DNA from 4 places in the Ferdinandcohnia salidurans genome. Region 4 is predicted to be linked to each of the others. Evidence: riboswitches for the same ligand, from Rfam matches in the RefSeq annotation. Region 4 holds a riboswitch; each other region holds the start of a gene.
The links. A riboswitch is a leader RNA that binds a small molecule or an ion and turns the genes downstream of it on or off. The one in region 4 is predicted to bind thiamine pyrophosphate.
Positions count from the first base shown of each region.

Region 1: another riboswitch for thiamine pyrophosphate. It lies ahead of tenA (thiaminase II); the one in region 4 lies ahead of tenA (thiaminase II).
Region 2: another riboswitch for thiamine pyrophosphate. It lies ahead of thiT (energy-coupled thiamine transporter ThiT); the one in region 4 lies ahead of tenA (thiaminase II).
Region 3: another riboswitch for thiamine pyrophosphate. It lies ahead of thiM (hydroxyethylthiazole kinase); the one in region 4 lies ahead of tenA (thiaminase II).

Region 1 is NZ_JBHUEK010000023.1:3,817-11,511, forward strand. It holds gene ACFSFW_RS14355 (NADH-dependent flavin oxidoreductase) at 1-732, opposite strand, end outside; gene ACFSFW_RS14360 (ATP-binding cassette domain-containing protein) at 1,190-3,430, shown strand; gene ACFSFW_RS14365 (hypothetical protein) at 3,641-4,138, shown strand; gene ACFSFW_RS14370 (glycine zipper domain-containing protein) at 4,356-4,814, shown strand; gene ACFSFW_RS14375 (lysozyme inhibitor LprI family protein) at 4,946-5,593, shown strand; TPP riboswitch at 5,759-5,859, shown strand; partial or broken gene tenA (thiaminase II) at 5,940-6,640, shown strand; gene ACFSFW_RS14385 (staygreen family protein) at 6,722-7,174, opposite strand; gene ACFSFW_RS14390 (DUF3231 family protein) at 7,331-7,695, opposite strand, start outside.
Region 2 is NZ_JBHUEK010000025.1:778,811-786,505, reverse strand. It holds gene ychF (redox-regulated ATPase YchF) at 1-646, shown strand, start outside; gene rpsF (30S ribosomal protein S6) at 904-1,191, shown strand; gene ssb (single-stranded DNA-binding protein) at 1,245-1,823, shown strand; gene rpsR (30S ribosomal protein S18) at 1,870-2,109, shown strand; gene thiT (energy-coupled thiamine transporter ThiT) at 2,173-2,754, opposite strand; TPP riboswitch at 2,829-2,930, opposite strand; gene ACFSFW_RS18060 (YybS family protein) at 3,161-4,090, shown strand; gene ACFSFW_RS18055 (DHH family phosphoesterase) at 4,118-6,091, shown strand; gene rplI (50S ribosomal protein L9) at 6,088-6,534, shown strand; gene dnaB (replicative DNA helicase) at 6,714-7,695, shown strand, end outside.
Region 3 is NZ_JBHUEK010000009.1:29,031-36,725, reverse strand. It holds gene ACFSFW_RS06880 (ParA family protein) at 1-841, opposite strand, end outside; gene ACFSFW_RS06875 (class I SAM-dependent methyltransferase) at 1,012-1,782, shown strand; gene ACFSFW_RS06870 (NAD(P)H-dependent flavin oxidoreductase) at 1,834-2,907, shown strand; gene thiD (bifunctional hydroxymethylpyrimidine kinase/phosphomethylpyrimidine kinase) at 2,996-3,781, opposite strand; gene thiE (thiamine phosphate synthase) at 3,781-4,428, opposite strand; gene thiM (hydroxyethylthiazole kinase) at 4,415-5,239, opposite strand; TPP riboswitch at 5,301-5,410, opposite strand; gene ACFSFW_RS06850 (YetF domain-containing protein) at 5,498-6,196, opposite strand; gene ACFSFW_RS06845 (PadR family transcriptional regulator) at 6,368-6,715, shown strand; gene ACFSFW_RS06840 (HAAS signaling domain-containing protein) at 6,702-7,695, shown strand, end outside.
Region 4 is NZ_JBHUEK010000026.1:119,971-127,665, forward strand. It holds gene ACFSFW_RS18775 (transglycosylase domain-containing protein) at 1-782, shown strand, start outside; gene ACFSFW_RS18780 (hypothetical protein) at 986-1,486, shown strand; gene ACFSFW_RS18785 (NfeD family protein) at 1,622-2,167, shown strand; gene floT (flotillin lipid rafts scaffold protein FloT) at 2,164-3,699, shown strand; gene sigY (RNA polymerase sigma factor SigY) at 4,432-4,995, shown strand; gene ACFSFW_RS18800 (YxlC family protein) at 4,949-5,308, shown strand; gene ACFSFW_RS18805 (sigmaY antisigma factor component) at 5,295-5,498, shown strand; gene ACFSFW_RS18810 (hypothetical protein) at 5,495-5,704, shown strand; gene ACFSFW_RS18815 (YbjQ family protein) at 5,685-5,999, shown strand; TPP riboswitch at 6,079-6,242, shown strand; gene tenA (thiaminase II) at 6,343-7,023, shown strand; gene ACFSFW_RS18825 (ECF transporter S component) at 7,049-7,633, shown strand; gene ACFSFW_RS18830 (ABC transporter ATP-binding protein) at 7,646-7,695, shown strand, end outside.

The sequences.
Region 1 (7,695 bases), on a different contig from region 4:
TCCAGGTGTTTCAGGTTCTTCTGGTGAAAAACGATAGCCAACAATAAATTCAGGAATCGCATGTTCTTTAACAACTTTTTGCACTTCATCCACAATTGCGAGAGGGAAGGTCATACGTTTTTCAAGACTACCTCCATACTGGTCCTCACGACGATTTGAATGAGGAGAGAAGAACTGTTGAATGAGATAGCCGTTAGCTCCATGTATTTCAACCCCATCATAGCCTGCTTCAATGGCACGACGAGTTGTTTCTCCGAATGCTTTTATGATATTTTCAACTTCATTTTCAGATAATGGTCTTGGTTTTACATCAGGTACCTCGGTTGATGCTCCTCCTCTTACGGCAGGAACATCACTTGCGCTCACAATTTTTCCATTTGGAACTAATTCAGGAGGACACATTCTTCCGCCATGAAAGATTTGTAAGATCGCTTTCGCACCTTGTTCTTTAATGGCTTTGGCTAATTGAGATAAGCTCGGAATCATCTCATCTGTGTCACCAGCAAATTCACCATGGAATCCTTTTCCATTTGGTGTAACATATGTACAAGCCGTAATCACCATGCTAACTCCACTAGAACGGCGTGCATAGTAACTCACTTCTGCATCTGAAACAGTTCCATCTGGATTAGATGAGAAGTTAGTCATTGGTGCCATGATCAGTCTGTTTTTTAATTCAACTCCATTAGGGAGAGTGTATGTTGATAGCATAAATTGATTGTCTGCATTCATAGTTTGTAACCTCCTTAATAGTTGATTGTTATGTGAAAAATAGTACCATTATATACTTAGCTAATCAGTGGTACTTTATTAGCGTGCAAAAATAATGATACATTCTATAGGAAACAATTTAAAGCATTCTGCTAATATGGGAGTGGGAGAGGTAATCGTAGAATGGAATTGGTGCACCAGTTAAGTGGTTATAAGAAAAAACGAGCTGGCCAGATAGATGCCAACTCGTTTTTGAAATGCCCCTGCCAAGGAATTTAATTTTACCATACACATGGATCATTTTTGAAAGAAAATACTAGCGATCGCTTAGGTTATATCCAACTCGGGAAATTGAATGATTTGATTTAGTGAATATAGATAGAAATAAAATAGTGGGACAAGGGACCTGTCCCTCTGTCCCAAGTTATGGTAAGATGGACAGGCTAATTTGTACGAAATCTAGGGAGATGATGATTGGATGAAGCAGGAGTTTATTGAGGTTGTTAATGGGCGGGAGAACAATTTGAAAAATGTTCATGTTCAGATTCCGAAGGGGAAAATTACGATTTTTACTGGGGTGTCTGGTTCTGGGAAGTCATCGATTGTTTTTGATACGATTGCACAGGAAGCCGGTCGTCAGCTAAATGAGACCTTTAGTAGTTTTGCCCGTCAGTTTCTGCCGAAATACGGCCGACCTGAGGCCGATGAAATTAATAATCTATCCACTGCGATTATAGTGGATCAGAAACGACTTGGTGGTAATGCACGATCTACACTTGGGACGGTTACTGACATTCAGCCTCTGTTACGACTTCTTTTTTCACGTTTTGCACAACCAAGCATTGGTTGGAGTAATGCATATTCCTTTAATGATCCAATTGGAATGTGCCCACATTGTGAGGGGATTGGTAGAACAATTACGTTAAACCTCGATGCTGCGTTAGATAAGGAGAAATCCTTAAATGAAGGAGCCATTTTACTTCCGGGGTTTGGCCCAGGTACATGGCAATGGAAAGCATATGCTGAATCTGGTTTCTTCGACAATGATAAAAAAATAAAAGATTTTACAAAAGAAGAATATGAAAAGCTGGTTTATGCCGGTGAGGAAAAAATCGTCGTTAATTATATGAATGGCGAAATCAACACAACGTATGAGGGCTTGGCCGTTAAATTTATGAGACAAAATGTGAATCGAGATAAAGATACATCGAAAGCTGCCGAGAAAAAGCTCAAAGAATTTACCACAACGGGCACATGTCCCAGTTGCCAAGGGACACGGTACAATGAGAAGGTCTTATCTTCAATATTCAAAGGGTATTCCATTTATGACCTGACATCGATGCAACTTGATGAATTAATGGATGTACTTCAACGCTTTGATGAACCAAGTGCGAAACCAATTGTGGATGGAATACTAGAACGAGTTAAAAATCTTTGTGACATTGGATTAAGTTATTTGACCTTAACAAGGGAAACGCCGACTTTATCTGGTGGTGAGTCGCAGCGGGTTAAAATGGTGAAATATTTATCTAGTAACTTAACTGGATTAATGTACATATTTGATGAGCCAAGCACTGGACTTCATCCTCGCGATGTCTACCGATTAAATGAATTACTTGTTAGATTACGTGATAAGGGCAATACGGTATTAGTGGTAGAGCATGACCCTGATGTTATCCAAATTGCAGACCATGTCATCGATGTTGGTCCGAATGCGGGTACTGGTGGAGGAAAAATTATGTATAGTGGAAGTTACCAGGGTCTATTGTCTTCTGATACATTAACGGCTCAGTTTTTAAACAAGAAACTGGAAATTAAAATGAACCCAAGACCTGTTAATGAATTCTTGGAAAGTAGAAAAAGTAGCCTCCATAATTTGAAAAATGTGAGCATACGTGTGCCAATCGGGGTTTTTACAGTTGTTACGGGGGTAGCGGGTTCTGGAAAAAGTACGCTTGTGAATGAAGTCTTTGCAAAGGATTTTCCAGATTCCATTCGAATAGATCAAAGCCAAGTTCATGGTAACATTCGTTCCAATCCTGCAACCTTCTCCGGTATTATGAATTCGATTCGGAAAGCTTTTTCAGAAGCGAATAATGTGGAAAGTGGACTTTTTAGCTATAATTCAAAAGGTGCCTGTGAAACATGTGGGGGCACTGGTTCGGTAGAGCTTAACTTATCTTTCATGGATAAAATGGAAATGGAATGCAGTGAATGTCATGGAGACCGTTACAAACAGGAAGTCCTCCAATACCTGTACAAAGGAAAAAATATTGTAGAGGTTATGGATATGTCTGTCGCAGAAGCTGTGGAGTTTTTTGAAGCAAAAGATATCAAGAGACAACTGACAAGCATGGCGACAGTTGGACTTGGATATTTGTCTTTAGGCCAACCACTAAACACATTATCTGGTGGGGAGAGTCAAAGACTGAAACTCGCAAAAGAGATAAATAAGAAGGGGAATATCTATATTCTAGATGAACCGACAACTGGACTGCATCTATCCGATGTATCCAATATTCTAGTGATTATCGAAAAATTAGTTGAAAAGGGTAATACAGTCATTGTCATTGAACATAACCTGGACGTCATCCGAAACAGTGATTGGATTATTGATTTAGGCCCAGACGGAGGTACGGGTGGTGGAGAAATTTTATATGAAGGCCCACCTGCAGGGGTAAAGGCTTGTGAACGATCTATAACAGCAAAGTATATTTAAAGGAAAGAAAAGTGTCTAAACCCTATATGACATTATTAAGGGTTCAGGCACTTTTTTCAATTAAGAACGAAGTACAGACCATTTTCCAAAAGGCTTCTTTTGTTAAGAACATGCTCCTTGCATAAACATTTATGGAAATTTAATGGATAATCGTAGAATTAGTTTGAATAAATGTTCAGTCTACTCATACTCATAAATTGAGGTGATCAAATGGATTACAATAATTTTAAATCAATTAAAGAGTATGGCTTTGAAGGTTATATTCCGATTACTGAATTGATGCAAAATCATTCGATCGTTCCACACACTAAAGGGGTTTATATGGTGCTCTATACCCCTGATCATTCACCAGAGTTTTTGAGAAAAGGTACAGGTGGTTATTTTAAAGGGAAAGATCCTAATGTTCCAGTAGGAAAGTTAAATGAAAGTTGGGTACAGGATACGAAAGTAATCTATATAGGGAAAGCCGGTGGTGGAAAAAGCTCTGCTACTCTGAATTCAAGAATAAAGCAATTATTAAAATTCGGTAGTGGAAGAAACGCGAGCCACTACGGCGGAAGGGTTATTTGGCAAATTGAGGATATCAATCATTTGATAGTTTGTTGGAAGGAACTACCTGTCGAGGATCCTAATGATGTAAAAAATCAACTGATTAAGGGTTTTAAAAAGGTACATAGAAAGAGGCCATTCGCAAATATGGTAGAATAATGATCTTAATTTGTGTGTAAGATTCAATTATATATGGAGTAGTTTAGCAAAATAAGGTATAGGGAGGATAATAATGAATCCTCTCTTTTATTTTGTGTCTGTTCTTACGGATGTGGTTATCATTAAAAAACGAAACTAAATCATGTTTCATTCGTAAATAAGGTATAAGAAATAAATGAACCTTGGCTAAATTAAGATCCCATTAGGCGGTGGTATAGTGGAAAATCATGTAGATGACATTAAAACAAATATAGAGAAACTAAGGAGTACCATAAGTAATGAACTTTCAAAAAAGCTTGATTTAAATAAATGTGAACGAGTGGTTGAAAAGCTGGATTCTTTTTCGGCAAGTTGTGAAGAGTGTCAGCAACATCTAGTTGATTTAAAGAATCATTTTACTCAACTGGAAGCGAATGACGATGAAATTGATAAGGACAGTAAACATCATAAACAAGTGATCAAAGGAATTGCTGCACATCTTCAAAAGGAACATAAGTTGGTACCTGAAGGGATGTATCTCACATTATACATGTCTATAGGTATGAGTTTGGGTATGGTGTTTGGATTAACGATTTTTGATAATATTGCATTAGGGTTGCCGATTGGGATGAGCATCGGCATTGCGATTGGTGCTGGTTTGGATGCAGATGCTAAGAAAAAAGGGAATACAATATAGTCTTTAGGACACTTACAAATGTGAGTGTTTTTTGTTTGGGTTAGGTGAGAGTTGCTTAACAAATAATTTGAACTTTCTTAAAAACTACTGGAAAATTTTATGATATACTGTTTAGTAGAGGAGGCAGTGTAATGAAAAATAAACAGCGATTACTAACTGTAATGACCATCATAGCATTTTTCTCGTTAGTTGCTTGTAGTAACTCAACGGATGAGGCAAATGCTAAACCAGAAAACGAAGAATCAGAAACTAGCACGAATTTAAAAACAGAGGAAAAACCAGCTACCAATGAGAAGTCTGGTGAAATAAATAAATCTGAGAGTCCTGAAAATACTCAGATTAAAAACAAAGAAGAGACATCTAAAGAACCATCTACGACTGAACATGACGAGACATCGAAATCTAGTAACAAGAATGAAATAACCGAAGGTATGAAGGATGCATATCTTAAAGAATTAAATAAAATGGAAGAAGCAGATAGAAACGCCGAAGATACAGCAACAATGGCAGAATTGGAAGAACAAGAGGCGGCAAGGTATAAAAAGTGGGATGAAAAATTGAACGAGATTTATGGAATGTTAAATGAACAGCTTGACTCTGAACAAATGAATCAATTACGAGAAGAACAACGAAATTGGATTAAACATAGAGATGAAACCGCAAAAGAATCATCATTGAAATATAAAGGTGGCTCGACGGAAACCTTAGAATATGTAGCTACCCAAGCAACTATGACAAGGGAAAGATGCTATGCGCTGGTTGCAAAGTATATGAATTGATTGTTTGATGATTAAGATAAAAATGAGTTGGCTATAAATGCCAACTCGTTTTTTTTACGGGATGCTGGAACATGTCCATTGACTCAAGCGGGATAAATGGACATGTCTTACTTGCCTTTTCGTATCCGCTATGTTTAACTAGTATCTAGTAACTTAATAATCTAACAATTCGACTAGGGGAGCATGTTTGTGCTGAGAGATAGAGATATCGACCCTTTGAACCTGATCTAGGTAACACTAGCGTAGGGAAGTGGAGTTGGCACGTTATGTGTAAACAAACGATATATATTGCCTAACCCATTTCTAGTCACTAGTGATGGGTTTTTTTTATCTCCCCCAAGGTCAAATGGAGAAAGGGGACAAGAAAGTGAGCAGTCTTTTTACTGATCGTTTATGGAATCGAGTGGAGCCTATTTGGAATTCGTATTTGGAGCATCCTTTCGTGAAAGGGATTGGCGAGGGTTGGTTGGAAAAGGAAAGTTTAAGCATTATATGAAGCAGGATTATGTGTACCTGATTGAGTATTGCAGACTTTTTGCGTTGGGGAGTGCGAAGGCCCCGGATTTAAAAACGATGTCCATTTTTGCAAACCTTTTGCATGGTACGTTGGAGATGGAGATGGATCTTCACCGCCAATATGCCGCAAAGTTTGAAATATCTCCAGAAGAGCTCGAGGCGACTAGACCTGCATCAACTACAACATCTTACACAAGCTACATGTTGAATGTAGCGCAACTTGGTGGTGTAGAAAATGTTGTCGCTGCAGTCCTAGCCTGTGCATGGAGCTATAACTTTATTGGAAAAGAGCTCGTCAAATGGCCTGGAGCAGTTGAGCATGAATTCTATGGGGAATGGGTGAAAATGTATTCATCCGATGAGTTTTCAGCGTTAGCGGAAGACTGTAAGCAGCTTATCAATGAAATCGCAAGCGGAAAACCAGAGCGAGATTTAGCAGTACTTGAAGAAATCGTCGTCAAAACGAGTATGTTTGAATATATGTTCTGGGATATGGCCGAAAATCTTGAGGAGTGGCCGATTAATCTATAGGACAAGTGGTTAGGTTCCGTGCACATGTTCAGTCACGGAACCTTTTTTCGTAATAAAATTTCCACAAAGTTTCGATTTCTTTCATATGGAATAATCTTGGAAAGTAGCCCAATTTTCATGTCTAGCAAACTGAGGATAGGCAGAAGTGAAGGTAACTATGATGGGAGCGTGGTCAAGAGTAGGGTAAGCATTGAATAAAAATCGATCTCCGTATCGAATAGCTGTTAAGGCAAGTGGCAATTCACGTCTAAAGATTTCATTTCGCTTTGCTGCAACTTGTAGGTTATATTCTCCTTGATCAATATATAAATAAACCTGGTAATGGAAGTGACTTCCATCTGTTCTCCATTCACCTAATACTTCATCTCTCATCGAATTAATTTTATCCCAGGCATAATGATAGCCTATTGTTAAAAATAATTCGGCAGTTGTATCAGAGTGTGTTAGTGTGTAATATCTTGGAATAATGGGTGCTGTAGCAGTAACGCTATCCCTGTATTCGACCGATAATTTGTCGGGATTGAATGTGCTCAAAAAATCATCTCCTGTCGGATATTAAATCTTATTTAAGTCCATTAATAATTCCATCATTTATATATATATAATTCAATGTGAAAACATGAAGATTTTTTATCGTGCAAAAAGGACTAGGAAATTAAATTTCCTAGTCCTTTATTAGGCTAACTAGTCTTATACTTTTCTATCTACTGCTTGGGGAGGTTGTTCAAACCATTTTTCTTTTATCGCTAACAGTAAGCCCATTCCATAAAACTTTTTCATATCATCTGATATTTTATCTAATTTTGCAACTATATCCGTTCGTAAACTGGAAGTCATAGCTTGATTTACCATAGTAAAACAGAATATACCTAAACAAGTATTAGCAAAAAACAACATTAATTTATCGGAAAAAGGAGATATCTCTATATTCGAAATTTGATAGTCTCCTGAAGCTGAAATCGGAATATTTTCTTCTTCAAGAACTTCTTGAAGTGAATGTAGAACTTTTTCGATCCCATCTCTGCCTTTTCCAAAGTGTTGTTTCAAATCTTTTT
Region 2 (7,695 bases), on a different contig from region 4:
GCAAAAGGATAAGGATGCAGTTGCTGAGCATGAGGTGCTTGTACAGTTAAAAGAAGCATTTGAAAATGAGCAGCCAGCTCGTGCAGTTGAATTTACTGAAGAGCAACTGAAATATGTAAAGGGAATGCACTTACTAACAAGTAAACCAGTATTGTATGTTGCGAATGTTAGTGAAGACGAAGTAGCAGACCCTTCTTCGAATGAATATGTTCAATTAGTACGTGAGTTTGCACAAAAGGAAAATGCTGAAGTCATTGTTGTTTGTGCAAAGATTGAGTCTGAAATTGCAGAGCTTGAAGGGGAAGAAAAGGCAATGTTCCTTGAAGAGCTAGGAATAGAAGAGTCTGGTCTTGATCAATTGATTCGAGCTGCGTATCACTTATTAGGACTTGCTACGTATTTTACTGCCGGTGTACAAGAGGTAAGAGCGTGGACGTTTAGAAAAGGAATGAAGGCTCCACAGTGTGCTGGTATCATTCACTCTGATTTTGAGAGAGGATTTATCCGCGCTGAGACGGTATCGTATGAAGACCTTCTTACAGGCGGTTCTATGAATGCTGCTCGTGAGGCAGGAAAGGTTCGCCTAGAAGGTAAAGAATATGTTGTACAAGATGGGGATGTCATTCATTTCCGATTTAATGTATAAGGTGTTTAACGAGGAACTAGCCACAGGACGATGATATACACGTTTTGTGGCTGTTTTGTTAAGGTAACAGGTGATTATTAGCTCAATCGTGAGAAACTTTTATTTATTTTTTCAATTGAGCTAATAATCCGTTGTTGAAACAGTTCTTGCCTACGATTTTTTTATGTGCTATAATATTTTTCTGTGAGTAATTGAAATAATTGCTCCTTGCCCTTTTTAGGTAAAAGGGCCGTTAGTCCAAAAGGAGGTGTAACGTGATGAGAAAATACGAAGTTATGTATATCATCCGTCCAAACATTGATGATGAAGCGAAAAAGGCTTTAGTTGAGCGCTTTAATGGCATTCTAACAGACAATGGTGCGGAGATTACAAACGTAAAAGAATGGGGTAAGCGCCGTTTAGCTTATGAAATCAATGATTTCCGCGATGGTTATTACATGATTCTTAACGTAATGTCTAATGCTGAAGCTGTTAACGAATTCGATCGTTTAGCGAAAATCAGTGAAGATATTATCCGTCATATCGTTGTTAAAGTAGAAGAATAAGAATTATTTAGAGTATAGACTCTGTTTGAATATCCTGTTAGGAGATGGTTCTGATGATGAATCGCGTAGTTCTTGTAGGGAGACTTACAAAAGACCCTGAATTACGATATACCCCAAGTGGAGTTGCAGTAGCAACCTTCACGCTCGCAGTGAATCGAGCATTTACGAATCAGTCAGGTGAACGTGAAGCTGACTTCATTAATTGCGTTGTATGGCGCCGACCAGCTGAGAATGTTGCAAACTTCTTAAAGAAGGGCAGCTTAGCAGGTGTTGATGGTCGTCTTCAAACAAGAAATTATGAAGGCCAGGATGGCAAACGCGTATATGTTACTGAGGTTGTAGCAGAAAGTGTTCAATTCCTTGAACCAAGAAATGCAAATGACCAACAGCGTAGCGGTGGAGGTAACCCTGGTGGCGGCTATGGCGGTAATCAAGGCAGCTATGGTGGCAATCAAGGTGGTTTTGGCGGTAACCAGGGTGGAAACCAAGGTAACCAAGGTCAAGGCGGCTATTCTCCATTTGGACAGAGTCAGAACCCAAATCAAAACCAAGGACCTACAAGAGTAGACCAAGATCCATTTGCAAATGACGGACAACCTATCGATATTTCAGATGATGATCTTCCATTCTAACTTGTAAGTCAATCATATAATGAAAACTAAAAAGGAGGGAAAATCAATGGCAGGCGGACGTAAAGGTGGACGTGCAAAGCGTCGTAAAGTGTGTTACTTCACAGCTAATGGAATTTCACACATCGATTATAAAGAAGTAGATTTACTTAAAAAATTCGTTTCTGAGCGTGGTAAAATTTTACCTCGTCGTGTAACAGGTACTAGCGCAAAATACCAACGTAAATTAACAGTTGCTATTAAACGTGCTCGTCAAATGGCATTATTACCATATGTATCTGGTGAATAATAAAGAAAAGCGATGATCGCCTAATGCGGTCATCGCTTTTTTGATATTTTATTTAATGAACTACTAGAATCGTTTCTGTACTTCTTGTTTTAGTAAGAAGAAACGTGGTGAAGAAAGAATTAATAAGGTCATAATAATGGAACAGAAGATGAATGCACCTAAAAAAGTGATGCCGTTAGCTGTTAGAGAAAACCATACTGCTTCAAAGCCTTTTAGCTGTTCAGCGAAGAAGACAAAACCTGATACGAAATGCCAAAAGTAGCGAGCAAGGCTTCCAATGAAAATGGCACTAATGATTAAAGCTAATGACTTACCTTTGTTACCAGTTCTTAAGCTTTCCTGAACGCCATTTTTGAATAAACCGGCAAATCCAATGAAAGAAAAAGCTAAGAAATAGTCGATGGCACCTTGAACTGGATGGATAATCCAAGGATCAAAAATCACCTGTAGAAGTCCCCATAAAAATCCGGCAAGGAAACCAATTTTAAATCCCCACCTTAGTGCGACAATAAATATAGGTATCATTGCGAATGATATAGAGATGGAAGGACCAATTTTTATTGATGGTACAAACATGTCTAATGCTAGCGCTAATACGGCAAAAATCGCCGCTTCAATCATAGCCTGTAACCTAGTATTTCTCATAAAAAAAACCCCCTTGAAGTGTGTAATGAACAAAACGCACCCCAAAGGAGAACAACTTTAATAAAAGGTTAAGTTCTCATAAATCTCCACATTCCTACGCTAGCATTAACTAACAGGTTCGAAGGGTCTGAACTTTTAACGTTCACTCTCAGCAAATTGCTCCCCTTGTGGTTACGTTTATTAATTAATTACTATCATAATAGAAAATAGGGAAAAGTAAAACAAAAAGTTTCATCACAGTGAAACTTCAACGAAAGACTGACATGCCCTACTTCAAACGCCGAAGTCGCCAAATCCTATGGAAGTCCAAAAGTTGAAGACTTCCTTGTAAATCTTTAAAATAGAAAGTGGTTGTAAAACAGGCTCCTGTTTTTTGATGTGTTGCAATATAAGTTGAGGTGAAAAGGTGAAAAATACAAAATTATTAACAGAAGGTGCCATGCTTTTAGCAGTATACAGTGTACTGTTACTGGTCAGTCTATATCTCCCACTACTTGGAACGGTACTTTCATTCCTTTTGCCCATTCCATTTATTCTGTTTACAGTGAAGTATAAAGTAAAGCAGTCATTGTTGTTTATATTGATCGCCTTTTTCCTATCAGGACTATTAGGTTCTGTTATGGGGATTATACTTACGATCATGTTTGGAGTTACAGGGATTTTATTAGGTGAAATGATTAACAGGGGAAGAAGTGGAATCGAACTATTCTTAGGCGCATGTTTGTCCTATTTGTTTTCGATTGTGCTGCTGTTTGTCACGGTTAATCTCGTTCTGCAAGTTAACATCAATGAAGTACTAAAAGAAAGCACACAAGAATCTTTTGCAATGGCTGAGAGTATAATGAGGGCAACAGGGGGAGAAATGAATACAGAAGCCATTACACGGCTTGAAGAATCGGTTGAAATAATGCAATACATGATGCCAAGTATGTTTGTCTTTCTTGCGATGTTATTGGCTTTCATAACCGTTGTGGCGGTTAAACCTGTTCTAGTAAGGCTTCGGGTGAAAATGAATCCATTCCCGCCATTTCGTGAGATTAATTTTCCAAAGAGTATCTTATGGTATTACTTATTGATTTTACTTTTGAGCTTTGTTGAGATGGAAAAGGGGACATTTGGATATACCGCCTTTTTAAACTTCTTTTTTATACTGCAGTTGTTAATGGTCATTCAAGGTTTGTCATTTATTTATTATTACTGTCATCAAAAAAGAATTCCAAAGGCCGTACCGATTGTTCTAACGGTCTTAACACCATTTCTCCTTTATATTATTCGAATCTTAGGTATAATTGACTTAGGATTCCAACTGCGAAATCGAATTAGTAAAAAGAAGTAAAACAAAGCTTTAGGAGCTGAAAATTACATGCCAGACTTTTACAAAAGAAAGTTGTTTCGCTATCCCTTATATGCATTACTTGTTATCACAAGTATTTTTAGTGCAATTCTCGTTTATTTTCAGTGGGTGATTGGGTTAGCAAGTTTTCTGCTCCTTGGATTAATTACGTACTATTTGTACAAAGCAAACTCACTTCTAAAAAAAGAAATGGAGCATTATATCTCAACTCTATCCTATCGCTTAAAAAAGGTTGGCGAAGAAGCATTAATGGAAATGCCGATTGGGATCTTGCTATATAATGATGAGTTTCAAGTTGAATGGGCAAATGCCTACTTATCAAATTGCCTTGACGCTGATACGTTAGTGGGGAGATCTCTATATGATGTTGAGGAATTGATTGTTCCTTTAATTCAGCAAGAGGTCGAAAGTGAGACAATTACGTTAAATGAGCAGAAATTCAAGGTAATTATTAAGAGAGAAGAACGATTACTTTATTTCTTTGATGTCACTGAACAAATGGAAATTGTGCAATTATATGAAGCCGAGCGTACAGTGCTAGGAATTATCTTTTTAGACAACTATGATGAAGTTACTCAAGGGATGGATGACCAACGGAAGAGTTCATTAAATAGTCAGGTTACGTCAATCCTCAATGAATGGGCAAATGAACATGGTGTGTTTTTAAAGCGAACCTCATCTGAACGTTTCATTGCAGTGTTAAATGAAGAAATATTATCGAATCTTGAAAAAACAAAGTTTACGATTCTTGATGATGTTAGGGAAACGACAGCAAGGGATAGTGTAGCACTAACCTTAAGTATAGGGATTGGAATTGGAGTCCCAACCCTTCCAGAGCTAGGAGTTTCAGCACAATCGAGCTTGGACCTTGCACTGGGACGTGGTGGAGACCAAGTTGCGATTAAGCTTCCGAACGGTAAGGTTAAGTTCTATGGGGGCAAAACAAACCCAATGGAAAAACGTACTAGAGTCCGTGCACGCGTTATTTCACATGCTCTAAAGGAAATTGTCTCGGATAGCGATAAAGTCATCATCATGGGCCATAAATACCCTGATATGGATGCCGTAGGTGCTTCCATTGGGATATTAAAAGTGGCACAAATGAATCATAAAGAAGGATATATCGTATTAAATCCGAATGAAATTGATTCAGGTGTTGGGCGGTTACTTGAGGAAGTAAAGGAAAATACGGAGCTATGGTCATATTTTATTACGCCAGAGCAGGCTCTTGAAATCGCTTCAAATGACACACTGCTTGTTGTAGTAGATACCCATAAACCATCACTTGTGATTGAGGAAAAACTGGTATCAAAGATCGATAAAGTGGTTGTTATTGACCATCATCGCCGTGGAGAGGAATTTATTCAATCGCCATTACTCGTCTATATGGAACCATATGCATCATCGACAGCCGAGTTGGTGACTGAACTTCTAGAATATCAACCTAAGAAGAAAAAAATTAATATGCTAGAGGCGACAGCTTTACTAGCTGGAATCATTGTTGATACAAAGAGTTTTACGCTTCGCACGGGTTCAAGAACATTTGACGCAGCATCTTATCTTCGTGCCCAAGGAGCAGATACCATTCTTGTTCAGAAATTCCTCAAGGAAAATATGGATCATTTTAAAAAGCGATCGCGATTAATTGAGTCAGCATTTATTTATAAAAAAGGAATTGCGATTGCAAAAGGAAAACAAAATGAAACCTATGACCAAGTGATGATTGCACAAGCCGCAGATACATTACTGACTATGAATGATGTCGTCGCCTCATTCGTTATTTCCGTCCGACATGACTTAAGAGTGGGAATCAGTGCACGTTCACTGGGTGATGTTAATGTTCAACTGGTTATGGAAGGTTTAGGTGGTGGCGGTCATCTTACAAATGCGGCAACACAGATAGAAGACATAACAATAGAAGAAGCAGAAGAACGTCTACTTTTAGTAATAGATGAGTATTTAGAGGGAGGAACCAAGAAATGAAGGTAATTTTCTTAAAGGATGTAAAAGGTAAAGGGAAAAAAGGAGAAGTGAAGAACGTATCAGATGGATATGCTCACAATTTCCTATTCAAGCAAAATCTTGCAATTGAAGCAACATCAGCAAATATGAAGTCGTTAGAAGCGAAGAAAAATAAAGAATCAAAAGAAGCGGCTGAGGAACTTGCTCAGTCAAAACAGCTAAAGGAAAAGATTGAAGCATTGACTGTTGAGCTACAAGCAAAAGCGGGTGATGGTGGTCGTTTATTTGGCTCTGTAACAAGTAAGCAAATTGCAGATGAACTCGCGAAAAAACATGGCATTAAAATTGATAAGCGTAAATTTGATCTTCCTGATGGAATTAGAGCATTAGGTTTTACCAATGTTTCTGTAAAATTACATCAAGAAGTAACAGCAACTGTTAAGGTTCATGTCAAAGAACAGTAATTTCCATTGAAACTGAATAGGGAAAACAGATAGAATGAAGAATGTGGTTTTGTTTACATACAAGATCACATTTTTTATTTACATGAATGTTAATAAAGCTTTTACCATTGGAATTAAATAAAAGAGAAGTATAATAGATAGATAGACATAAAAAAGTATGTAAAGGGAGTGGAGAATAGTTGAGTGACATTTTTGCTGATCGTATTCCTCCGCAAAATATAGAGGCTGAGCAAGCTGTTTTAGGTGCTATTTTTCTAGAACCAAGCTCTTTAACTCTTGCTTCAGAAGTATTGATTCCAGAGGACTTTTATCGGACAGCTCACCAGAAGATTTTTGACGCGATGCTTAATCTATCAGATAAAGGTGAACCAGTTGACCTAGTAACGGTTACCTCCGAGTTAGCGGATGCGAAAATTTTAGATGAAATAGGTGGCGTTTCGTACTTAAGTGAATTGGCGAGTTCCGTTCCAACAGCTGGGAATATTGAATACTACGCGAAGATTATTGAAGAAAAATCAATACTACGCCGCTTGATTCGCACAGCAACAACGATTGCTACGGATGGTTATTCACGAGAAGACGAGGTCGATGCACTTTTAGGTGAGGCCGAAAAAAATATTATGGAAGTCGCGAACCGTAAAAATGCGGGTGCTTTCCAAAATATTAAGGATGTTCTCGTTCAGACCTATGATAATATTGAAACTCTTCATAATCGTGTAGGGGATATTACCGGTATTCCTACTGGGTTTACAGAGCTTGACAAGATGACAGCCGGATTCCAGCGAAATGATTTAATTATCGTAGCAGCCCGTCCATCTGTTGGTAAGACAGCATTTGCTCTTAATATTGCGCAAAACGTAGCAACTAAGACAGATGAGAATGTCGCTATCTTTAGTCTAGAGATGGGTGCTGAGCAGCTAGTAATGAGGATGCTTTGTGCAGAGGGCAACATTAATGCACAAAATCTACGTACTGGTTCCTTAACACCTGAAGATTGGAGTAAGCTAACAATGGCAATGGGTAGCTTATCCAACTCAGGAATTTATATTGATGATACCCCTGGTATTCGTGTGAATGATATTCGTTCAAAATGCCGTAGACTTAAGCAGGAAAGTGGATTAGGAATGATCCTCATCGATTACCTTCAGTTGATACAAGGTA
Region 3 (7,695 bases), on a different contig from region 4:
TCTTTCCTTCTGCAGTATCGCGTGCGATTGCTTCATAATGTTTAATTACCGTTTTGAAAAAGTAATTTCCCTTTTCAAATTCTGAGAGTATTGAATCAATATCTGCTTCTATTAATTCCCTTTTTAAATCATTTATCACATGATCATTGTTAACATTTGTCTTTTTCAGCGTTTCAAATATCCCTATTAATTTAGGTTTCTCCCCAAATAATAACTTTGCTACCATCGCTTTTTGATGGTCTACACAATGGGTCTTGTAAATTCTTTCAACTATTTTGATATAATGGCTTACCCCGCGAATACTCATTGTTTGAATAATCGACGGAATTAAATAATAATCTGATAGGAGAAATGCGCCTTGGGTAATCACATTGTTACTTGGTGGACAGTCAAATAATATATAATCATACTTACTTTCAAGCTGAGCCGTCTGGAAAAATTGCTGGAGCACAACAAGGTCTTCAAAATCATCTCTTAATCGTGAAGCAAGTTGATCGAGGCCACCATTTGTATAAAATAGATTAGATGGAATGAAGTGAATTTGTTCAGGGGTTTGTTTGATTAAATTTGTCGTATCAATGGAATACCTCAAATTAGGAAACGGTTTAAATTTCAACCACAAATCATAGACAAAGTTAAGGCTTTCATCGTTCTTAAGCTGTTCAAGGTTTCGATCAATTCTAGTAAGACAAATTTCACTCAGTGAGCATTGTGGGTCTAAATCAATTAATAGCACTTTCTTTTTTGCTTCTACTAGGTGAAGTGCAATCTGATAAATACTCGTAGTCTTGCCTACTCCCCCTTTGTAATTTCCAACAAAAACCTTTTTTCCTTCAGCCAATTGTTGACCCCCTAAGAAGTATTCATTTTAATGTATTAGCGAATGAGGAAAATATGCTTATTTTGCATTATCATAACCTTTTCTTATATTAATTTATAAAATATTTATAATTTTCTTATACCAAATATTACTATATGATAAAAGTAACAATCGCAATGGAGGAGAAAAAAATGGACATTAAATCAGATGTAAAAAAACAATTTGGGCGCAGTGCTGCCTCTTATGTAACGAGTGAAGGTCACCGAAAAGGTGGAGATTTACAAACATTGGTCGCATTGGCCGGTGCCACAGGAACAGAGCTAGCCCTTGATGTTGCTACTGGTGGCGGACATACTGCTAATGCCCTTGCTCCTCTTGTAGGAAAGGTTACAGCATTGGATCTAACACCAGAAATGTTAGCTGCTGCAGAGAAATTTATTAAAGGGAATGGCCATGAAAACGTTGAATTTGTTGAAGGCGATGCTGAAAAACTACCATTTTCAGATGAAACATTCGATATTGTATCTTGCCGGATCGCTCCTCACCATTTTCCTAACATTACAAGTTTCGTAAGCGAAGTATCACGTGTGTTAAAAACAGGTGGGCAGTTCTTGTTAGATGATAATGTTGTTCCTGAAAACAAGGAATTTGATGAATTTTATAATACCGTCGAAAAAAGAAGAGACTACAGTCATTTCCGTGCCTGGAAAAAGTCAGAATGGCTTCAAATGCTAGAAGATGAAGGTTTTGAAATCCAAGAACTCTATCGTTTTGACAAGCCATTTGATTTTGAAAGCTGGTGTAACCGCATGCATGTGTCAGACACCGAAAAGGCCGAACTGAACGACTATATGCTAAACTCTTCCGATAAGGTCAAACAGAAGTTTCGTATTCAAATAGAAAATAATACGATCATCTCCTTCCAAGGGGAAGCCGTTGTTTTAAAAGCTACAAAACTATAGGATAAAAGTGGGGAATTCCTCCACTTTCTTTTCATTTAGGAGGTCATCGTTTTGTTTAAAAATAAAGTTACTGAACTGTTAAAGATTGAACACCCGATTATCCAAGCTCCGATGGCTGGTGGAATTACAACTTCAGAATTAGTTGCGGCTGTCTCAAATGCTGGAGGCTTAGGAATGATAGGTGCCGGCTATATGACGCCCTTGCAACTAAAGGAACAAATTAAGGAAAATAGAAAGCTATCCTCCCATTCTTTTGGCGTTAATCTATTTGTTCCAACGCAATTTCATGCGAAAGAGAATGAAGTGAAATCAGCAAATCAATTACTCAACCCGATTCGTGAAAAATTGAACGTACCACCAAAAGAACATGTTGAAATCCCTTCATTTACGGATGCATTAAAAAAATTCAATGAGCAAATCAAAGTGATCATTGATGAAAAAGTTCCGATTTGTTCTTTTACATTTGGCCTTCCTTCTAAAGCTCTGATTGCCGAATTAAAACAACATCAAATGGTGTTAATGGGAACGGCAACATCTGTTAAAGAAGCCATTGTAGTCGAAGAATCAGGAATGGATCTAGTTGTTGTTCAAGGTAGTGAAGCAGGCGGACATCGTGGAGGATTTATGAATAACGGGCACGAGGGCTTAATCGGCTTAATGTCACTTATACCACAGGTGGCCGACAGTGTTAAGATACCTGTTATTGCCGCTGGTGGAATCATGGATAGCAGAGGTTTAATGGCCTCTATTTGCTTAGGCGCACAGGCGGTTCAAATGGGGACAGCTTTTTTGACCTGTATGGAAAGTGGGGCACATCCTGTACATAAAGATGCCATTCTAAATGCTTCTGATGACGAAACGGTCGTAACCCGTTCATTTTCTGGTAAATGGGCACGAGGACTCGTCAATCCCTTTATTGAAAACATGAAGGAACACGAAAATGACCTCCCTGAGTTTCCTGTTCAGAATTCACTGACCCAGGATATCCGGAAGGCCTCAAGTTCACAGAATAATAAGGACTTCATGTCGCTTTGGTCTGGACAAAGTCCAAGATTAGCAAAGAACCAAAGCGTTGCAAACTTAATAAAATCAATCATTTCCGAAGTGGAGGACATAAAATGTTAGTATTGTCCTCGGCTTCAGACACTGGCTTGCTTGTTCAACGGTGCCTTGTCCGAAGTTGACACAGCCGCTTCGGACACTGCTCCTAAAATCAGTTCTTTATGGCATAACAATGATTCAACGGTCCACTACCTTTTCCAAGATCAAGTCCCGCTTCTATTGCTCCCGTAATATATTGTTTTGCTTCCTGTATACTTGTTTTAATATCATGGCCTTTTGCTAAGTTACAAGCAATCGCTGATGAAAGCGTACAACCTGTGCCATGTGTGTTCGGGTTACTAATACGTTCTCCTGGGAACCATGTAAACTCGCCATTACTATATAATAGATCATCCGCTGTATCTTCAAGATGGCCACCTTTAATTAAAATGGCACCTTTATAGGTTTCGGACAATTTTTGGGCAGCCACTTGCATGTCTTCCTTCGAGGTAATCTCCATCTCGCCAAGCGCCTCAGCCTCATGAATGTTTGGTGTAATAATCGTAGCTAGCGGAATTAATTGACTAATCAAGGCGTCCATTGCCGATTCACTCAAAAGTCTACTTCCACTTGTTGATATCATGACTGGATCGACTACTATATTTGAAGGCTTATATTCTTCTAATTTTTCCACGATTTTATGGATGATTTCAGGTGATGACACCATCCCAACTTTTACACTATCAGGAAAAATATCAGTCATGATGCAATCCAGCTGTTGCCCCACAAATTCAGGAGTCGAATCAAGAACTCCGTATACGCCAGTTGTATTTTGAGCAGTAAGAGCCGTAATGGCACTCATTGCATACATATTATGGGCAGTAATTGTTTTAATATCTGCCTGAATACCCGCTCCCCCACTACAATCAGAGCCAGCAATCGTCAATACCTTTTTCATTATCCTTCACTCCCTAACATCTTAGCTGAAAGCTCTTGTAATTCCTTTGTTGCAGCAAGGATATCGGACTGTGCAAAGATTGCCGATACTACCGCAACACCGTCTACCCCACTTCCAGTCAACTCTAAAATATTCGTTTTATTAATCCCACCAATTGCAACAATGGGAATCGAAACGCTCTTACAAATTTCTTGAACAGTTTCGAATGTCATCGGTTTCGCGTCTTTTTTTGTACCTGTTGGAAATACTGAACCAATTCCAAGATAATCTGCACCCGCTTTTTCAGCAGCAATCGCTTGTTCTACATTTTGAGCCGACACACCGAGAATTTTATTTGGCCCAATCATTTCACGTACCTTTTCAACCGGCATATCCTCTTGCCCAACATGCACACCATCTGCATCACAAGCTTGCGCAATTTCAACATTATCGTTAATAACAAAAGGAACATCATAGAAAGCCGTTAACATTTTAAGTTCAATAGCTTCTTGTAAAAAATGATCATACCCCAGATTTTTTTCTCTAAGTTGAAGGAATGTGATGCCACCTTTTAATGCTGTTTCCACTTGTTCAACTAAGGTTTGGCTGCCTGTCCAGGCACGGTCTGTTACTGCATATAGTTGCATACATTTTTTATCGATTTTCAATGTTCATACCACCTTGTAATTGTGTAAAATCTAGTTTACTCATCGCATCAATCAAGTACATACGGAATGATGAAGTTCCTGAGTTCGTTTCTTCTACTTTTTGATGGGCCAATTCACCGCAATATCCCATCGCACTCACCGCTGCGGCTGTACTGTTTAAAATGTCACCAGGATTCGCTCCACCATAAGCAGCTACAACAGAAGTAAGCATACAGCCTGTCCCTGTGATTTTTGACATCATTGGGTGACCGTTTCTGACCGCAAAAGCATCATCCGTATTCGCAACAATATCAATAGCACCTGTGATTGCAATGACTGCACCTGTTTGTTTACTTACCTGCTTTGCAAACTGAACCATTTCATCGAGATTACCTTCGTTGATGACGTCTTCTGCAGCTGCATCCACACCTTTTGTATTCCCACTACCTGCATGTACTGTTTTTATTTCCGATAAATTTCCTCTGATAACAGCAAATTGTACCTCATTTAAAAGTCGATAGACAGTATTGGTTCGTAAGCTAGACGCACCTGCTCCCACTGGATCCAAAATTACAGGATGCCCTAGTTTGTTTGCTGCTTTCCCTGCTAAAATCATAGATTCTATCGTTCTCTCATTTAAAGTACCGATATTAATCACAAGCGCATTGCAAATGCTTGTAATATCCGCCACTTCTTTCGGATCGTCCGCCATAATGGGTGAACCTCCACATGCAAGGACGATATTTGCCACATCATTAACCGTCACATAGTTTGTAATATTATGGACAAGCGGCGTATGTTGCCTAACGTTTTTTAAGATTTGCTCAAACATGGTTATCCTCCATTCAAATAAAAAATGCGGTATACCTGAAAATAGATATACCGCATGAATCGTCATACTTACACACATTCCCTACGTTGGCATTATCCAAATCAGGTAAAGGGTCAAAGCTACATTTCGCTTACTCTCAGCCCACAAGTGTGAGCTCCCCTACATTTATTCAATTTGAGTCTATTATAACAGAACCACGGGGACGGTTCTAGTGGCTCCCTCGAAAATCAGGGACCACAGGAACCGTCCCTATGGTTCTTAATGCAACATATTGTCGTCTTTGTTGTCTATGTAAAGAGTCCCATCTTTCTGTAGTTCTGCGTAGAAGACTTCAGATACATCCGTCACTCCTGCATTTTTTAATTGTTGGTTTAGCCAGTTCGTATCTAAATTTAGTCTGGTAAGATTCACATTGTTTATCGTACCGTCTGATATAACCTCGGTAGAAATTGGGTACACAGAGGGGTTGCTCTGAACATGAGCATCTTCTTTTGTGAAAGGCATTTTATGTTCGTAGGGCATCACCGAAAGTTGTCCACTAGTTTCAAAAATGGCATAATGAACATCTTTAATTGAAAAGTACCCTTTTTGTCTTAATAATGAATTAAGAGCATCCATATCTAATCGAGTCGAACGAAGGGAATTCTCCATTACCTTTCCTTCTTTTATCACAATGATTGGTTCCCCTGTTGTTATTTTCCTTGCTTTTTTAAACTTTATATCAATAAAACCCATTGCAATTGTAAAAACACTCCACCCTATCAACGCTAATATTCCATTAGATATACTAAGATCTGAACTAAGCACAAAATTGGCTGCGATGGAACCAATTGCAATCGCCGAAACAAAATTAAAAAACGTCATTTGACTGATTTCTTTTCTTCCCATTATTCTTGCAAGTACAAACAACACCACAAAACCAAGAGCGATCCTTAGTATCACTTGTGAAGCATCCATCTAAAAAACTCCTTTTTCACTTGTTGAAATTTATTTTATCCCTAATAATGCGATTTAATGAATACACCTAATTTTAAAAAGAAGAATTGCTTTCGTCACCACAATAGTGTACGATACATAGTATAAATCAAATACTGTACATCATATAGTATTAAAAAATGAGGTGGGTGAATGAGTGATTTATTTAACTCATTAATGACTGAACTTAGAAGAGGAACGTTGACACTAGCTGTTTTGAGTCAATTACGAACCCCCCAATATGGATATTCCCTAGTCCAATTATTAGAGGGTTCAGGTATCGCCATTGACCAAAGTACGTTATATCCTTTGCTTCGCCGTCTGGAAAAACAGGAGTTGGTGACAAGCAGCTGGGATACATCTGAAAGCAGACCACGTAAGTATTATGTCTTAAGTGAGTTCGGTCTTGAAATCTTTTTACAATTAAAAAAGGAATGGATTCAAAATTCGAAAGAGCTATATAGATTATTAGAGGGAGAGGAAGATTATGAATCTGATTGATATCTACGTTCAGGAAGTCACTCGAAGACTGCCTGAAAAAAATCGGAAGGATATTGCACTTGAGTTACGGTCGACCATCGAGGATATGCTGCCTGACGATTACAATGAAGAAGATGTAAAAACCGCGCTAGAAAAATTAGGGAGCCCCGCAAAATTGGCGAGTGGGTATCTCGACCGGCCCATGCATCTTATTGGCCCACGTTATTTTGATGTGTATGTTACCTTATTAAAAATGATAATACCGATAGCAGCTGTGATCTCACTCATCGCAATCATCCCTGAGTATTTTCTTGGGCAACAAGATGAGGAAACTGTTATTAATATTGTACTAGAAATTGTCGGTTTCGGCATTTGGAGAATGGTTGAAGTATCGATACAAACATTCTTCTGGCTGACTATTGTGTTTGCCATTATAGAGAGAACCGATAAATCAAAAGATGACCAACCATTAACAGCAAGTCTAAAGAAATGGACTCCAGATGATTTAAAAAATATCACGTATATCCCTAAGAAGAAGGCCATTCCCAAGTTTGAGGTATTCGGTGGACTACTATGGACGGCTATCTGGGCAACTCTATATTTTAAAGCCAATCAGCTTTTAGGTATATACGAAGGCGGAAGTGATGGTCTTGAATTTGTGGTTCCAGCCCTAAACCAAGATGTTTTGTTACAGTTCTGGCCAATCGTTCTCGTTGTGATTGTTACAGAAATTGCACTTGCTATTTATAAATTAATCAAGGGACAATGGACGAAAGCCTTGGCCATTTCCAATACAGCCGTGGAACTAATTGGAGCCATTGTATTCATCGTTATATTCCTATATCCGAATATCATGAACCCTGGCTTTATCACCTATATGACCGAAGACCTTTTCACTATGAACCCAGATCACTTTAACTCTAGAATGATTATTGGTGTGATTACTATTCTCTTAGTATCTGCGGCTATCAGTATTTATGATGGATTCCGTAAATCCCGTA
Region 4 (7,695 bases):
ATGCAGTGAGGAATTCCGATAATGTCCCAGCAGTTTGGCTCTTAAATGAAATTGGACTTAAAAGCGGGATTGATGCTGTGAATGAATTTGGTCTTCCGATAACAGAAAATGATCATAACTTGAGTCTTGCTCTCGGAGGTCTTGATAAGGGGGTTGCCCCTATTCACATGGCTGAAGCTTATACAACCTTCCCAAATGAAGGAAAAAAGACGAAGGCACATGCAATTTCAAAAATTATTGATACAAACGGTGAAATCATTGCCGAGTGGAGTGAAGAACCTGTACAAATTACAACTCCTGAGGTTGCAAAAAGAATGACATTCTTATTGAAGGGTGCTGTTGAAAACGGGTCGGGCCGAAATGCGAAAATAGAGGGAAGAGAAGTAGCTGGTAAGACTGGCTCAACTCAGGTAGCTATTGATGGTATCAATGGGGCAAAGGATATTTGGATGGTCGGATATACGCCTGAACTTGTCGGTGCAGTCTGGCTTGGATATGACAAGACAGATGAAAAACATTATTTAACGACTACTAGTTCAACGGCTGCGACAATTTTTAAAGAAATGATGCAACAGTCATTAAGTAATGTTCCACCTACTTCATTTAATCTCCCAACCTATCAGGCTCCTATTAAGAAAAAGGAGAATGACTGGAAAGCGGGAGATATGAAAAAAGAAAAAGGTAAAGATAAGGATAACTGGAAAGAGGAACAGAAAAAGAGGAAAGAAGAAGAGAAAAAGCGTAAAAAAGAAGAAAAAAAGAAAAATAAGCATGAAGACTAAGAGAAAGTTCCCTTGTAAAGGGGGCTTTCTCTTTTTTGTGTTAATAGATGCGCATAAGATTTACTTATGAGTTCTAATAAAGAAAAAGTCATTTATTCATGAACGATTGTAGAGTATTGTAAGAATAGGAATAATTTGTATGTTTCTTAGCTGTGATTCTATTTTGATTTCCCTATTCAGAAAAAAAGAAAGAGTTGATAAGCATGAAAAAAGGGTTACTATTTGGATTTGCTTATTGTTTATTTATCCTATTAGCAGTTGGAATTGGATTCTATTATGCCAATTTTGATGTGCCAAATAAAAATGCAATCATCGATTCTGAAAAAAAGGAAGTCACACAAAGTTTTGAAGATGCCCTCAAGGCGGACAAGGAAAGAGTAGAAAAGGATAAGGCGGACGAATCAAAAAATAGATGGAATCCATCACCAACTTTTGTATTAGTAGCCATCTCGATTGGAGCAATTGCTGATATTGTGATTGTTATCCTTTGGGCACGTCACGAAAATAAAAAAAGATTAATCGAGGAGAAAAACAGTCACCTACAGAAAAAACGGATCACCGACAATTCGATCTTCTGGTGGATCATAGGGCTGGGGATTGTCCAAAAAAAGAATGAGAAATTAGTTATAGACTGGAGATATGTGGTTGCATATATTGTGCTTGGATTTTTACTTAAAGCATGGGTTTCAAAAGAATTGATCTAACTACAGGGTGTCGACATACATTTACAAAGAATCTAAAACTTTTTTGTGAAAAAATGAAACCTTTTTCAAGTATTTTCCGTAAATGAGAATGTAAAGAAAATTTCAAAACTATTACTTGGATTTGGAGGTGAAGCTATGGAATTATTCGGATATGACATTGAAACGATCTATTTGATTGGCTTAGTCATTAGTGGAATTGGTACCCTTCTTTTTATCCTATTTGGCGATTTTTTAGAGGGAATCTTTCCAGATAGTTTTTTAAGCCCAACACTTATTTTCTCATTTCTCACCTTTTTAAGCGCATCTGGATACATTTTTGAAAAAATGCTTTCCTTTCATAGTTTATTAATTTTTGTTATTTCACTCGTATTAGCACTTATTTTAGTCACACTATTAAATGTTTTTGTATTAATCCCGTTGTCTTCTGCTGAGGAATCGATGGTATACAGGGAAGAGGAGTTAAAGGGTAGGATTGGTAAAGTCATAACTTCAATCCCGATTGATGGCTTCGGCGAGGTTGTCATTGAAGGAATCGGTGGAACAATCGCTAAATCTGCAAAGAGCTTTAATAATGAACCAATTCCATATGATGAAAAGGTTCTTATTATAGATGTAAAGGAAGGCGTTGCCTACGTCTTACCTTACCAAAATATGATGATTAAAGGGGGAAATCAACAATGACAACAGGAATATGGATTGTAATTGGGGTAGTCGCATTTTTGCTTCTTGCACTTATTGGGGTATTTGTTACAAAGTACAGAACGGCTGGTCCTGATGAAGCACTAATTGTAACAGGTAGTTATTTAGGAGGAAAGAATGTTCATGTGGATGAAGCCGGTAACCGAATAAAAATTGTCCGTGGTGGCGGTACTTTTGTACTTCCAGTCTTCCAGCAGGCTGAACCACTAAGTCTCTTATCTAGTAAACTAGATGTCCAAACACCTGAAGTATACACAGAGCAAGGTGTACCGGTAATGGCCGATGGAACAGCAATTATTAAAATCGGTGGTTCCATTTCTGAAATAGCAACAGCAGCAGAACAATTTTTAGGAAAACGAAAAGAAGATAGAGAAAATGAAGCGAGAGAAGTGTTAGAAGGTCATCTTCGTTCAATCCTAGGTTCAATGACCGTTGAAGAAATCTATAAAAATCGTGAAAAATTTTCACAAGAAGTACAACGTGTTGCATCACAGGATTTAGCAAAAATGGGTCTTATCATTGTATCGTTTACAATCAAGGATGTTCGTGATAAGAACGGTTACCTCGATTCACTAGGTAAGCCAAGAATTGCTCAGGTAAAACGTGATGCGGATATTGCAACTGCAGAAGCTGATAAGGAAACCCGTATTAAACGGGCGGAAGCAGACAAAGAAGCAAAAAAATCTGAGCTAGAGCGCGCAACAGAAGTAGCAGAGGCCGAAAAAATCAACCAATTAAAAATGGCTGAGTACCGTAGAGAGCAGGATATTGCAAAAGCACGTGCTGACCAAGCATACCACCTAGAAGAAGCGAGAGCGAAACAAGAGGTAACTGAACAGCAAATGCAAATCCAAATCATTGAAAGACAGAAGCAAATTGAACTCGAAGAAAAAGAAATCTTACGTCGTGAAAAGCAATACGATTCAGAGGTTAAGAAGAAAGCAGATGCTGACCGTTACTCAGTTGTTCAAGCGGCAGAAGCTGAAAAAGCGAAGCAGTTAGCAGAAGCAGATGCAAATAAATATCGAATTGAAGCAATGGCAAAAGCGGAAGCAGAAAAAATCCGTATTGATGGTCTTGCAAAAGCAGAAGCACAGCGTGCACAAGGGGAATCTGAAGCAGATATTATCCGTTTGAAAGGTCTTGCAGAAGCGGAAGCAAAACAAAAAATTGCAGAAGCATTCGAGCAATATGGGAAAGCGGCTATCCTCGATATGGTTATTAAAATGCTTCCTCAATATGCGAAAGAAGTGGCAGCACCATTATCAAATATCGACAAAATTACAGTTGTGGATACTGGTAGTAATGGGGAAAATAGCGGAGCCAATAAGGTAACAGGTTATGCTACTAACTTGATGTCAACTCTTCAAGAGTCGTTAAAAGCATCATCAGGTATTGATGTAAAAGAAATTATCGAAAACCTATCAGGTAAAGGTAATGTAAAAAACAGCATCGACCAGTTAACGGATGAATTAGTCCAAACGAGAAAAGCAGAGACAACAGAAAAAGAATAATATGAACTGAAAAGCAGCCTACTTAAAAGAGCTGCTTTTCTTTTTGGTGATTTTTTTGCAGAGTGCTATTGCGTCTAGGATAGTGGAAAACAGCAGGACTGAGTCCGAATAAGGGTGTGATTCTGACAAGTACAGAGGAAATCTTCGGGCTTGAGTCTGAATGAGGGTGTGATTCTGACAAGGCTAGAGGAAATCTCCGAGCTTGAGTCTGAATGAGGGTGTGATTGAGACAAGGTCAGAGGAAATCTTCGGGCTTGAGTCCGAATGAGGATGTGATTGTGACAATGCCGGAGGATATCTCCGAGGTCGAGTCCGAATGAGGGTGTGATTCTGACAAAGCCAAAGGAGAAACGCCGAGGTCGAGTCCGAATGAGGGTGTGATTCCGACAAGTCCAAAGTAGAAACTCCAAGCATGAGTCCGAATAAGGGTGTGATTCAGACAAGTACAGAGGAAATCTCCAAGCTCGAGTCCGAAAGAGGGTGTGATTCTGACAAGGCCAAAGGAAATCCACAAGTTTAAGTCCGAATGATAGCATGATTCTGACAAGAACAGTGGAAAACTCCATTATTGAGTCAAAATGAGTGAATGTAATATTCGATAGGATGGGTTAAACTGTAGAAAATGAACATATTAAAACTTTTTAAAACTGAAAGTGAACTTTTTTATGACTTCGTACGTACTATTAGCGAAATATAAAAATAACCAAATCTTCTCGGGGGAGAATTCAATGCATGGATGAAAAGGAACTAATTCGCAGTGCAAAGCGTGGTGACTCACTCGCGTTTGCAATGCTTTTTAAAGAGCATTATCCTTTTTTAGTTAAGTATTTAATAAAAGTTACAATGAAACCTGATATTGCTGAAGACATCGCACAAGAGGCAATGATGAAAAGTATGGAAAAAATCAAAATGTATAACGGTAAAGCAAAATTCTCCTCATGGCTAATAACAATTGCGACGAACTTATACATAGACGATATCCGTAAAAAGAAACGCGAACAAAATTATCAGCAACAGGAGCAAGCATTACGCAAAATGAAGTGGCAATTCGAGAACCAATCTGAGGATTGGAATGATGTTCTTAATGCACTAGGAAGGCTTTCTGATGAAATTCGGATTCCAATTGTTCTCAAACATTATTATGGGTATTCGTATGAAGAAATCGCTGATATGCTTCATATCGCCATTGGTACTGTTAAATCAAGAATACATAATGGAATCCATACAGTAAGAAAGGAGCTGAAACCTCATGAAGAAAAACAAGCTAGTCCTACTAAACAACAAACAACAACATGAAGAGGATAAAGAAACGATTCAAGATATAAATGAAGCTCTTACTAAAATAGATCATCATTACTCGGTTTTCACTCCGGACCTACAAGTATTTGAACAAATGGTTGCAATTGAACAACAAAAACAAAAGAAGAAATTTAGAAGAGATTTAACCGCATTTATATTGGTTGCTCTATTCTTGATGACATGTCTAATATCCGCATTCTTCCAGCTACCGCTAGTATTTATCATCATTCAAGGCATTGCAACTATTAGCTTGCCAGTATATAGCTTCTTTCGTTATCGAAAACGGGTGATTGTCCATGAATACGAATAATACCCTGCTTTTATTAGTAGTTGTGATTATCGTACTTATTCAAGGTTTGTGGCTATTTTTAGATGCAAGAAAGCGGGGACATAATTATTGGTTTTGGGGAATATGGGGATTAATTCAAACACCGATGCCCCTTGTTTGTTATTTCATTTTTGCTAGAAAAATTTATCGACGTAAAGCAGGTAGGGAATGATGAGGGATATTGCAAAATATATTGTATTAATGATAGCCATTGTAGGACAAATCGTAGGAATTGTATTTTTGTTCATTGATATTTCAAAGGCACTGACATTCTATGCCTTTTACATGGTTGCCATTATTCTATTATTCGCCCTATTAGTATGGGAACGAAAACGAGAGAAAGAGGAGGATGACGAAAATGATTATCGTGACTACTGATTTTGTACCTGGCAAAGAAGTAAAAGAACTAAAAGGATTTGTAAGAGGGGGGACAGTTCAGTCAAAGCACATTGGAAAAGACATTATGGCTGGATTAAAGACAATTGTTGGAGGAGAAATCTCCGATTATACTGAAATGCTGGAAGAAGCCCGCCAAAAAGCAATTGGTCGAATGGTGGAAGATGCAAACGCAAAAGGAGCAAATGCAGTAATCGGGATGCGATTGCAAACCTCAGCTGTTATGCAAAATGCATCTGAAATTATTGCATATGGAACAGCAGTTTATGTAGAGTAACAAGTAAACCTTAAAAAAGCCTTGATAATTATTTCCAACATGTTATGATTGGAAATAAGAAAAATTGCATAAATAATTGTAATTCCACTAGGGGTGCCTTTAAAAAAGGTAAATGTATGGATGGGTTTATACCTTTAAATCGTTTACTTTAAGGCTGAGATTGAGGATTGATTTTTCATAACCTTGAGACCCTTAGAACCTGATCTGGTTGATACCAGCGTAGGGAAGTGGGTAGACGGGTCTCTTTATTTTTTATATGTCTAAATCCAAACCACTTTCTTTACGTTGTTAAAGAAGGTGGTTTTTTATTTTGTAAATAACAGTAAAGCGAGGAGAAATGAACATGTTATTTTCAGAAGAAATACGTAAAGAGGCAAACCATATTTGGGAGGCAAGTTTTGATCATCCATTTGTCAAAGGAATTGGAGACGGTACATTACCAATTAAATGTTTTCGCTACTATGTCATGCAGGATGCCTATTACCTAACTCATTTTGCAAAAGTGCAGTCTTTAGGTGCAGCAAAGGCAGAGGACTTACATACGACAAACCGACTTGCTATTCATGCTCAAGGAACTTACGAGGCCGAACTAGCACTGCATAAAAGTTTTTCGGAGAGACTTGAGATTACGGAGGAAGAAAGAAAAACCTTTAAACCTGCACCGACAGCATATGCATATACATCACACTTGTATAGAGCCGCTTATTCTGGCCATTTGGGTGATATAATTGCTGCTTTATTACCTTGCTATTGGCTATATTATGAAATTGGTGAAAGACTTAAAGATTGCAAACCAGAAGAGCCGATTTACCAGGAGTGGATTGCGGCGTATGGTGGGGACTGGTTTAAAGAACTAGTAGAAGAACAGATTGATAGAGTAAATAAATTAGCAGAAAAAGCGACGCAAGAAGATCGAGACCGTATGAAAGAACATTTTATGATTAGCAGTCAATATGAGTACTCCTTTTGGGAAATGGCGTACCAATTAGAAAACTGGCCTATTCTAGCAAAAATGTCTGTATGAACAAAAGAGAAAAGGAGAGGTATAAATGAGCAAAGGGTTAAAACTAACTGATATTTTGGTTACGATCGTAATCGCCATTGCATTCGGGATTGTTTATATTGTTTGGGGTTCTTTATATTATGTTGTAAAGCCCATTGGGCTACATGCCGACCAATTAATCTATGGAATGTGGTTTATTGCAGCGCCTGTTGCGTATCTTGTGATTCGTAAACCGGGTGTTGCCTTACTGGCAGAAATTGCAGCTGCCTCAGGTGAATTTATTTTAGGGTCTCCATGGGGCCTAACCGTTCTGCTGTACGGTGTTGTACAAGGGCTGTTTGCTGAAGCAGTGTTTATGCTATTTCGATATAAAAAATATAATATTGCTGTGGTCGTCTTGGCAGCTATAGCTTCTTGTCTAGGGTCAGTAATAATGGATTTTGCATATGGAGAAATAGGTGACTTAGCTGCATGGAATCTCATTTTGTTCCTAGTTGCTAGATTCGTAGGTTCCATCTTGTTTGCCGGTGTATTTGCTTACTATCTAGTAAGTGCGTTGGAAATGACAGGAGTAACAAAACTTGTACGCCCACTATCCAGCAGTGATTTTGATGCACTAGATCAAAAATAAAAGGGGTCGAATATGGAATCAATTGCCTTTGTAGAAAACCTTCGTTTAACATTTCCTGGAGA